3 regions of the Nonomuraea sp. NPDC049637 genome follow, and region 1 is predicted to be linked to each of the others. Evidence: riboswitches for the same ligand, from Rfam matches in the RefSeq annotation. Region 1 holds a riboswitch; each other region holds the start of a gene.

Region 1 (3,265 bases):
GCCGGAGTACGTCCGGCAGTCGAGTGAACGGTTGCGCCGGCCGATACGGTAGTTGTCCTTGACCGCCTGCCTGCACTTCTGGCGCAGGGCCTGTGTGTCGGCGTAGCGGCACTGGGCGGTCAGCGTCCGGTATTGCTGCTTGCTCACTTCCTGCTGCTCGATGCCGTCCCCAGAGGCGGCAGCCGGTCCGATCGTGGTGAGAGCCACGATCGCGGCCACAGCGGCGATCTTCATCATAGTTCCCCTGAGGGAGTCCGTACCGCCAGGGGCGATCGCCAAACCTTGGGGTGATCGCCATGCTGACGCTCCGGTGCGACGAGCCCGCCCCCGGTTGGGAAGGACACGTCCTGCCGATCGGCAACAGAGCGCTCGGCGCGTGCGTGTTCGGGGCGCTTGCGACCGAGCGCGTCCAGCTCGACGAGAAGCCGTTGCGGACCGGCGGTCCGGGCAGCGCGGAGCCCGGCGGATCCGGCAACTGGCCGACGGACCGTCCCGGCGCTCCGGGCGGCGTGCGGCGGGTCATCGACGAGCGGGGTTCGATGGCGCCGGAGGAGGTGGCCGCGAGGTGGCCGCGATCCTGGGAAACCCGTCCTACAGCACGGGGAATTTCGCCTCCTACCCGGCGCACGCCATCGTCGGCAGGCTGACGGCGCGACTTCCGGGACCGGTGGGGTTCATGTTGCGCATTGGCATTGCGCATGACGGCGGTGAGGACGAGATGACGGCCGAGGCCGGACGGCTGACCTGGGCGGACGGCGTGCCAGTCGAGGTCAGGCCGGTGTCGGCGCGCGGCGGGACCGCGCGGCTGCGCGGCCCCGGGTTCGCACTCGCCCTGGAGACCAGGCCAGAGGAAAGCTCGACCTGGAGACCAGGCCAGGGGAGAGCTCGACCTGGGACTAGGGCAGGGGGGAGCTGCGCGCTGTCGCCAGCACGCTGAACCACGTGCGGTGGGTGACGTTCGTCTCGTGCCAGGCGACCGCGAACCCGGCCGCGTCCAGCACCGCGAGCAGGTCGCCCGCGTCGCGGTGGACGAACCAGCGCTCGTACTCCGTCCGGTACGGCACCGGCTCCCAGCCCTCGTTGTCGCCCAGGGCGGTGATCAGCGCGAGCACCCCGCCGGGGCGCAGCGCCGCGTGCCAGGCGCGCAGCGTCGCCTTGGTCTGCTCGGACGGCACGTGCACGAGGGCCGCGGCCGACCAGACGCCGTCCAGGGACGCCGGCGACAGCGGCGGCCGCCGCAGATCGCCCAGGACGGTGGGCACGCCGCGCCCGGTGGCGAGCCTGGCCATCTCGAGCGACAGGTCCACGGCCACGGTGGTCAGGCCGCGTCCGGCGAACCAGGCCGACTCGCGCCCCGGGCCGCATCCCAGGTCGGCGACCGTGGCTCCGGCGGGCAGGGCTGAGACGAACCGGTCGCGGAAGCCCGCGACGGAGGGTGACGGATCGGCGACCTGCTCGTCGTACTGGCGCGCGATGCGGTCGTAGGTGGCGGTCGTGTGCGCAATGGGATCAGACATCCCCTTGATCCTGCCACGCGCGGGGTTATGATCGCGGTGACCAACGCGGGAGCCCGGTGCGGACCGGGCTGAGAGGACGGCTGTCAGCCGCCGACCGCCAGAACCTGCTCCGGATAATGCCGGCGAAGGGAGTTTGCGCGATGAGCGACGCGCGCTTTTCCAAGATCCACATCGGTGACCTTCAGGTGCCGATGCGCGAGGTCAGGCTGTCGAACGGCACGTCGGTGCGGCTCTACGACACCTCGGGGCCGTCGCGCACCGACCGCTCGGCGTGGGGGTCGCCGGTCACCCAGCTCGGCGCCGCGCGGCGCGGCTTGGTGACCAAGGAGATGGAGTTCGTGGCCGTCCGGGAGGGTATGACCCCCGAGTTCGTCCGGCAGGAGGTCGCGGCCGGGCGGGCGGTCATCCCCGCCAACGTCAACCATCCCGAGTCCGAGCCGATGGCGATCGGCCGGAACTTCCTGGTAAAGATCAACGCCAACATCGGCAACTCCGCCGTCACCTCCTCGATCGAGGAGGAGGTCGAGAAGATGACGTGGGCCACCCGGTGGGGCGCCGACACCGTCATGGACCTGTCCACCGGGCCGAACATCCACGAGACCCGCGAGCAGATCATCCGCAGCTCGCCCGTCCCGGTCGGGACCGTGCCCGTCTACCAGGCGCTGGAGAAGGTGGGCGGGCGTCCGGAGGCGCTGTCGTGGGAGGTCTACCGCGACACCCTGATCGAGCAGTGCGAGCAGGGCGTCGACTACGTGACGGTGCACGCGGGCGTGCGGCTGGCGCACGTCCCGCTGACCGCCCGCCGCAAGACCGGGATCGTCTCGCGCGGGGGCTCGATCATGGCCGCCTGGTGCCTGGCCCACCACCGCGAGAGCTTCCTGTACGAGCACTTCGACGAGATGTGCGCCCTGCTGGCCCGCTACGACGTGACGTTCTCGCTGGGCGACGGGCTGCGCCCCGGGTCGATCGCGGACGCCAACGACGAGGCCCAGTTCGCCGAGCTGCGCACCCTGGGCGAGCTGACCAAGATCGCACATGCGCACGACGTGCAGGTGATGATCGAGGGCCCCGGCCACGTGCCCATGCACAAGATCAAGGAGAACGTCGACCTGCAGCGCGAGCTCTGCGACGACGTGCCCTTCTACACCCTCGGCCCGCTCGTCACCGACATCGCCCCCGGCTACGACCACATCACCTCGGGCATCGGCGCCGCCATGATCGCCTGGTACGGCACCGCCATGCTCTGCTACGTCACCCCCAAGGAGCACCTCGGCCTGCCCAACCGCGACGACGTCAAGACCGGCGTGATCACGTACAAGATCGCGGCGCACGCGGCGGACCTGGCCAAGGGGCACCCGCAGGCCCAGGCGTGGGACGACGCCCTGTCGGACGCCCGGTTCGAGTTCCGCTGGGAGGACCAGTTCGACCTGTCGCTCGACCCGGACACCGCCCGCGCCTTCCACGACGAGACCCTGCCGGCCGCACCCGCCAAGACCGCGCACTTCTGCTCGATGTGCGGCCCGAAGTTCTGCTCGATGAAGCTCAGCCACGAGGTGCGGGCGGGCATGGCGGACAAGGCGGCCGAGTTCCTCGGGAAGGGCGGCTCGATCTACCTCTGATTTTCGTGAAGCCCGGGGGCCGGCCCGCGCGGTCAGCCCGGGAGCGTCTCGCCGCCGATCGGGGCCAGCACCTCGCCCGTGTAGTACGAGGACAGCCGGTCGGCGGCGAAGAACACGTACGAAGGGGCG
Region 2 (3,265 bases), on a different contig from region 1:
GGAAGATCCTCGCCGAGAACCCGCCCGCCGAGCCGCGCTACCGGGCCTGGGTGGACACCTACGCCGACCCGGCGTTCGCGGCGCTGACCGTACGGATCGGGCAGATGATCGACGAGGCCGACCCCGACCCCGTACGGGCGGAGGCGCTGTTTGCCGAGGGCATGGCACACGAGCTCGCCTTCTGGGACGTGCCGTAGTCGCGTGCCGGTCCGGTACGCGCCATACCCTGGGGGCATGCCGGAACTTCCCGAGGTGGAGTCGCTCACCAACTTCCTGCGCGAGCGGGCGGTCGGCCGCTCGATCGCCGGCGTAGACGTCGTCGGCTTCCAGGCGCTCAAGACGTTCGACCCGCCGGTCACCGCGCTCGGCGGGCTCACCGTCACGGGCGTGTCGAGGCACGGCAAGTTCATCGACCTCGACTGCGACGGCCTGCACCTGATCATCCATCTGGCCCGCGCCGGCTGGCTGCGCTGGCGCGACGACCTGACCGGCGCGCGGCCGGTGCGGCCGGGCAAGGGGCCGCTGGCCGTCCGCGTACGGCTGGCGCCCGACGACGACGGCCTGGCCCCCGGGTTCGAGCTGACCGAGGCCGGCACGCAGAAACGGCTGGCCGTCTACGTCACCGACAAACCGGAGGACGTGCCCGGCGTCGCCGCCCTGGGCCCCGACCCGCTCGACGACGCCTTCACCGTCGAGGCGCTCAAGCGCATCGTCGGCGGCAACCGCACCCAGATCAAGGGGCTGCTGCGCGACCAGAAGGTGATCGCGGGCATCGGCAACGCCTACTCCGACGAGGTGCTGCACGCGGCGAGGATGTCACCGTTCAAGATCGCCGCGACGCTGACCGACGCGCAGATCGCCGACCTGCACGAGGCCATCGTGACGACGTTGCGCGACGCCGTCGAACGGGCGCACGGGCTGGCCGCCAAAGACCTCAAGGCGGAGAAGAAGTCCGGGCTGCGCGTGCACAACCGGGCCGGCCAGCCGTGCGACGTGTGCGGCGACACCATCCGCGAGGTGTCCTTCGCCGACTCCGCGCTCCAGTACTGCCCGACCTGCCAGACGGGCGGCAAGCCGCTGGCCGACCGGCGGATGTCGCGCCTGCTCAAGTAGGGTCCCAGGCGCGGGATGATGGAGGCATGACCGTTCCAGAGATCGACGTCACCGCCGTTCCCGACAACGCCTACCTGCTCGACGTCCGCGAGCAGGACGAATGGCTCGCCGGCCACGCCCCCGAGGCCGTGCACATCCCGATGTCGCAGATCCAGGGCCGGGTCGAGGAGGTGCCCGCCGACCGCACGGTCTACGTGGTGTGCCGGGTCGGCGGCCGGTCGATGCAGGTCACGGCGTGGCTCAACCAGCTCGGGCGCGACGCCGTCAACGTGGGCGGCGGCATGCAGTCGTGGGAGTTCGCGCGCCGTCCGATGGTCAGCGAGACCGGGCAGGATCCTTTCGTGGCCTGAATGCCCCACTGTGGCGGTTCCGCCGCCATTGAGGCATGATGAGGGCGCCAACTGCATAGTCGCGGGAGCTCGGGGTGCCGGGCTGAGAGGGCAGCAACACAGCCGCTGCCGACCGCCTGAACCTGTCCGGGTAATGCCGGCGTAGGGAGTGTGCGATGACGCATGTCGTCGACGAAGTTCCGCTGACCCTTGACGGCGCGCCCCCCAAGACCCTCGGCGTCCTCGACCAGGGCGCGCTCTGGGCCAACCTCGGTGTCAGCCTCCTCGGCTTCTCCGGCGCGCTCGTCCTGATCGACCCTCTGGGCAACGCGCCGCTCAGCCTGGTGGCCGCGCTCACGGCCGCCGTGGTCGGCAGCCTCATCGGCACGGCCATGGTCGGCCTGTCGGCCATCCCCGGCACGCAGACCGGGCGGCCGGCGATGGTGCTGCTGCGCGGGCTGTTCGGGGCGAAGATGTCGTACGTCCCGTCCGTGCTGAACATCGTGCAGATGCTCGGCTGGGGGGCCTTCGAGCTCTGGGTGATCGCCAAGGCCGCGAACGCGATCTTCGGGAGCGTCCCGTACCAGGTGTGGGTGGTGGTGGCGGGGGTGCTGACCACCGCGCTCGCCGTCTGGCCGCTCGGATCGATCAGGCTGCTGCGCCGGTACGTGACCGCCGGCGTGATCGTGTCGCTGATCTGGTTCACCGTGTCGTTCCTGGGCGAGGCGCCGACGTACGCGGGCGGGTCGTGGACGGCCTTCGCCCCGGCCGTCGACTACGTCATCGCCCTGTCGGTGTCGTGGGTGCCGATGGCCGCCGACTTCGCCAGGCACTCGCGTTCCAGCAGGGCCGCCTTCACCGGGGTCGTCGGCGGCTACACCGTCGCCCAGGTGGCCTGCCTGGCCCTCGGCGTGTACGCGGTGGCCATCGCGGGCGCCCAGGCGGTCGCGGCCGACGGCATGGTCGTCTTCCAGCCGTTCGTCGCGGCGCCGCTGGGCGCGCTGTTCTTCGGCATCCTGGTGCTGCGCGAGACCGACCAGTCCTTCGCCAACGTCTACTCCACCACCGTCTCGCTGCAGAACCTGATGCCGAAGGTCGACCGCCGGATCGTCTCCACCGCGATCGGCGTGCTCACCACCGCGATCGCCCTGGTCGTGGACGTCACCTCCTACGGCGCGTTCCTCGGGGTGATCGGCGCGGTGTTCGTGCCGATGTTCGCGGTGCTGGCCGTCGACTACTTCGTGCTCGGCGGCGCCGCCCGCTGGAACACCGCCGAGGACGCGCCCTCGCGCTGGCTGATGCTGCTGCCGTGGGCGCTGGGCTTCGCCGCCTACTGGTTCACCACCTCGACGCCCACGGTCGCGGGCTGGGACGGCTTCTGGGCGTCGGCCCGCGACGCCGTCGGCTTCACGCGGGAGCCGTGGATGAACGGCGCGCTCGGCGGCGCGCTGGTCGCGGCCGTGGTGACGCTGGTCATCGGCGTGCTCGGCCGGCGTCGCTCAGCGGCCCGCTGAGGCCCGGCGTTCGACGTTGAGCAGGTGCTGCTTGGCGGCCACGCCTCCGGCGTAGTCGCCGAGCTCGCCGTCCTCACGGACCACCCGATGACAGGGCACGATCACGCACACGGGGTTGGCGCCGACCGCGTTGCCCACCGCGCGCAGGGCGCGCGGCCGCCCGATGCTCGCGCCGATCTCCTCGTACGTCGTGGTCGTGCCGTAGGGCACGGCCATGGTCTTCTGCAGCACGGTACGGGCGAACGGCGTGGCCAGCGCGAGGTCGACCGGCGTGGCGAAGGTGCGCAGCCGGCCGGAGAAGTACGCGTC
Region 3 (3,265 bases), on a different contig from region 1:
GCGTTCTGTGTCGAGGCGGTGCCCGCCTTCGATGATCCTACGGCCCTGCACGTAGTCCCGGGGCCGGTCGACGGCGAGCACGGCGGCGAGGGTGTCGCCGGAGGTCAGCCAGACGGCCGACCACTTGCCCTCGGGCTCGCCCCGGTAGAGCAGGCGGTCGCCGGAGGGGTGGTGGCCGATGTACTGGACCATGTGGCCGAACTGCTCGGACCAGAAGTAGGGCGCCGGGTCGTAGACGGCCTCCTCCCCCAGCAGGGTCGCGGCGGCGACCTCGGGCGAGCCGAGCGCGGTGTCCCAGTGCTCGACGCGCAGGCGGACGCCGTAGCGGCGCGACCACCAGGCCGCGCAGTCTCCGGCGGCGACCACGTTCGGCATGGACGTGCGCAGGTGCTCGTCGGTGACGACGCCGTTGTGCAGGTCGATGTCGGAGCCGGCCAGCCATTCGACGGCCGGGCGCACGCCGATGCCCGTGACGACCACGTGCGCCTGGACGAACTCGCCGCCCACCAGCCGCACGCCGCCCTCGTCCACCTCGTCGACCATGGTGTTCAGGCGCAGGTCGATGCCGTCGTACCAGTGTCGGGTGCGGGCGCCGATCTCCGGGCCCACGGCGTTGGCCAGCGGGGCGGGGCCGGCCTCGATCACGGTCACCGAGCAGCCGGCCTTGCGCGCGGCGGTGGCGACCTCGGCGCCGATCCAGCCGGCGCCGATGATCGCCACGTGGGCCCCGGCCACCAGGCCGGCGCGCAGCTCGTGGGCGTCGTCGAGGGTGCGCAGGACGTGCTGGGGGCCGTCGCCGGGCACGGTGATCGGCTCGGTGCCGGTGGCGATCACCAGGCCGTCGTAGCCGAGCTCGCCCTCGGTCGTCTCCACGACGCCCTCGCGCAGCGCCTTGGCGGTGACGCCCGGCCAGAAGTCGACCTCCAGCGCGTCGAGGTCGGCCTCCAGGAAGCTGGAGTCGGCCGCGCCGGACAGGACGGCCTTGGACAACGGCGGACGGTCGTAGGGCCGATGGCGCTCCTGGCCGATCAGCGTGATCCGTCCGGTGAAGCCGCGCCCGCGCAGCGCCTCCGCGCTGCGCAGCCCGGCCAGGCCCGCTCCCACCACTACGACATGGTTCACGTTCATGACCATAACGGGGGCGGTGCCGGCACGTCGCGCCGAGGCCGTAGGCTGGAGGCGCAAGACGCGCGGGAGTCCGGCCGTCACCGGGCTGAGAGGAAGGCTTGAGCGGGCCTTCGACCGCAAGACACCTGATCCGGATCATGCCGGCGAAGGGAGCGCGGATGAATGTGATCGTGGGCGGCGGGGTCGTCGGGTTGTCGATCGCCTGGCGGCTGGCCCGCGAGGGGCTGCCCGTCACGGTGGTCGACCCGGCCCCGGGGCGCGGGGCGTCCTACGCGGCGGCCGGGATGCTGGCGCCCGTCAGCGAGGTCGCCTACACCGAGGAGCCGCTGCTGCGGCTGGGGGCCGCCTCGCTCCGGCGGTGGCCGTCCTTCGCCGCCGAGCTGGCCGCCGACGCTGGTCTCGGCCCGGACTTCGGTGCGGGTTCTGGGGCAGGTCTCGGCACGGGGCTGAGCGGCGGTCCCGGTGGCGGGGCCGGGGCGAGGGCCGGGGAGGCGTTCGGGGGCGCGTTCGGGATGATCGGGCCGGAGGGGGCTGGCGGCCGGGCGCTCGACCTGCGCGCCGACGGCACGCTCGACGTCGCCTTCGGGGCCGACGACCTCGCGGCGCTCGACGACCTGGCGGCGTTCATGGACAAGCTGGGGCTGCGGGTCGAGCGGCTGACCGGGCGCGAGTGCCGCCGTCTGGAGCCCATGCTGGCCCCTTCGGTGCGCGGGGGGCTGCTGGCCCCCGGTGACGCCTGGGTCGATCCGCGCCGGGTCACGGCGGCGCTGCTGGGCGCGCTCGACCGGCTGGGCGTGCCCGTGGTGCGGGCGCGGGTGACCGGACTGCTGTGCGACGGCGACGCCGTTCCCGACGCCGTGGCAGGCGCTGGGACCAGCCCTTGGAGCAGTTCCGGGACCGGCGGCGCTGTGACGGGGGTGCGGCTTGAGCCCGTGCCCGGTCAGCCTGAGCCGGCGGTGCGGGAGATCGCGGCCGAGCGGGTGGTGCTGGCCGCCGGGGCGTGGAGCGGGGAGCTGGCCGACGTGCCCGTCCGGCCGGTCAAGGGGCAGATCATGCGGTTGCGCTCGGCGCAGCCGCTGCTCGGGCGGTGCGTACGCGGGACGGTGCACGGCACGCCCGTCTACCTCGTCCCCAGGGGCGACGGCGAGCTGGTGCTCGGGGCGACCCAGGAGGAGCTGGGGTTCGACACCCGGGTGACCGCGGGCGGGCTCTACGAGCTGCTGCGCGACGCCAGGGAGCTGGTGCCGGGCGTCACCGAGCTGGAGGTCGCCGACGTGGTCGCCGGGCTGCGTCCGGGCACCCCCGACAACCTGCCGATCATCGGGGCGGGCGAGGCGCCGGGGCTGGTGCTGGCGACCGGCCACCATCGGGGCGGGGTGCTGCTGGCCCCCCTCACGGCCGCCCTGGTCACGGCGGCGGTGCTGACACCGCCCGCGACGCCCCCGCCCGCGACGACGACGGCCCAGCCGGCGGGGCTTTCGACGGGCGCGGGGCTTTCGGCGGGCGCGGGGCTTTCGGCGGGCGCGGGGATTCTGACGGGTGAGGAGGGCGAGCTGGCCGCGCTGTGCTCGCCCGCGAGATTTCGGGATATTTCATGATTGTGACGATCAACGGCGCCGCGCACGAGGTGGCCGACGGCACCACCGTGGCCCAGGCCGTACGGACGCTGACCACGGCCACCACCGGCGTGGCCGTGGCCGTGAACGACGAGGTGGTCACGCGGAGCTCGTGGGAGACGACGGCGCTCGGCGACCGCGACCGCGTCGAGGTGCTGACGGCGGTGCAGGGTGGATGAGCTGATCATCGCCGGGGAGAAGTTCGCCTCCCGGCTCATCATGGGCACCGGCGGCGCGCCCTCTCTGGACGTGCTCGACCAGGCCCTGGTCGCCTCGGGAACCGAGCTGACCACGGTGGCCATGCGGCGGCTCGACCCCGGCGCCCGCGGCTCGGTCCTCGACGTGCTGCGCCGCCGCGACATCAAGGTGCTGCCGAACACCGCGGGCTGCTTCACCGCGGGCGACGCCGTGCTGACGGCCCGGCTGGCCCGCGAGGCGCTGGGGACGAACTGGGTCAAGCTCGAGGTCATCTCCGACGAGCGCACGCTGCTGCCCGACCCGATCGAGACCTTCGACGCGGC

Evidence for each region. A riboswitch is a leader RNA that binds a small molecule or an ion and turns the genes downstream of it on or off. The one in region 1 is predicted to bind thiamine pyrophosphate.
Region 2: it holds a riboswitch for thiamine pyrophosphate, as region 1 does, so the genes downstream of both, AB0J71_RS26665 (cytosine permease) here and thiC (phosphomethylpyrimidine synthase ThiC) in region 1, are expected to answer to the same signal.
Region 3: it holds a riboswitch for thiamine pyrophosphate, as region 1 does, so the genes downstream of both, AB0J71_RS00585 (FAD-dependent oxidoreductase) here and thiC (phosphomethylpyrimidine synthase ThiC) in region 1, are expected to answer to the same signal.

What each region holds. Positions count from the first base shown of each region.
Region 1 covers NZ_JBFAOM010000033.1:79,848-83,112, forward strand. Annotated here, with positions in the region: gene AB0J71_RS34975 (hypothetical protein) at 1-237, opposite strand, end outside; gene AB0J71_RS34980 (glycoside hydrolase N-terminal domain-containing protein) at 297-647, shown strand; gene AB0J71_RS34985 (class I SAM-dependent methyltransferase) at 897-1,517, opposite strand; TPP riboswitch at 1,553-1,665, shown strand; gene thiC (phosphomethylpyrimidine synthase ThiC) at 1,658-3,136, shown strand; gene AB0J71_RS34995 (SDR family oxidoreductase) at 3,169-3,265, opposite strand, start outside.
Region 2 covers NZ_JBFAOM010000020.1:108,044-111,308, reverse strand. Annotated here, with positions in the region: gene AB0J71_RS26680 (TenA family protein) at 1-197, shown strand, start outside; gene AB0J71_RS26675 (DNA-formamidopyrimidine glycosylase family protein) at 235-1,113, shown strand; gene AB0J71_RS26670 (rhodanese-like domain-containing protein) at 1,140-1,463, shown strand; TPP riboswitch at 1,515-1,628, shown strand; gene AB0J71_RS26665 (cytosine permease) at 1,619-2,956, shown strand; gene AB0J71_RS26660 (methylated-DNA--[protein]-cysteine S-methyltransferase) at 2,942-3,265, opposite strand, start outside.
Region 3 covers NZ_JBFAOM010000001.1:130,661-133,925, forward strand. Annotated here, with positions in the region: gene AB0J71_RS00580 (FAD-dependent oxidoreductase) at 1-1,128, opposite strand, end outside; TPP riboswitch at 1,181-1,297, shown strand; gene AB0J71_RS00585 (FAD-dependent oxidoreductase) at 1,287-2,726, shown strand; gene thiS (sulfur carrier protein ThiS) at 2,723-2,923, shown strand; gene AB0J71_RS00595 (thiazole synthase) at 2,916-3,265, shown strand, end outside.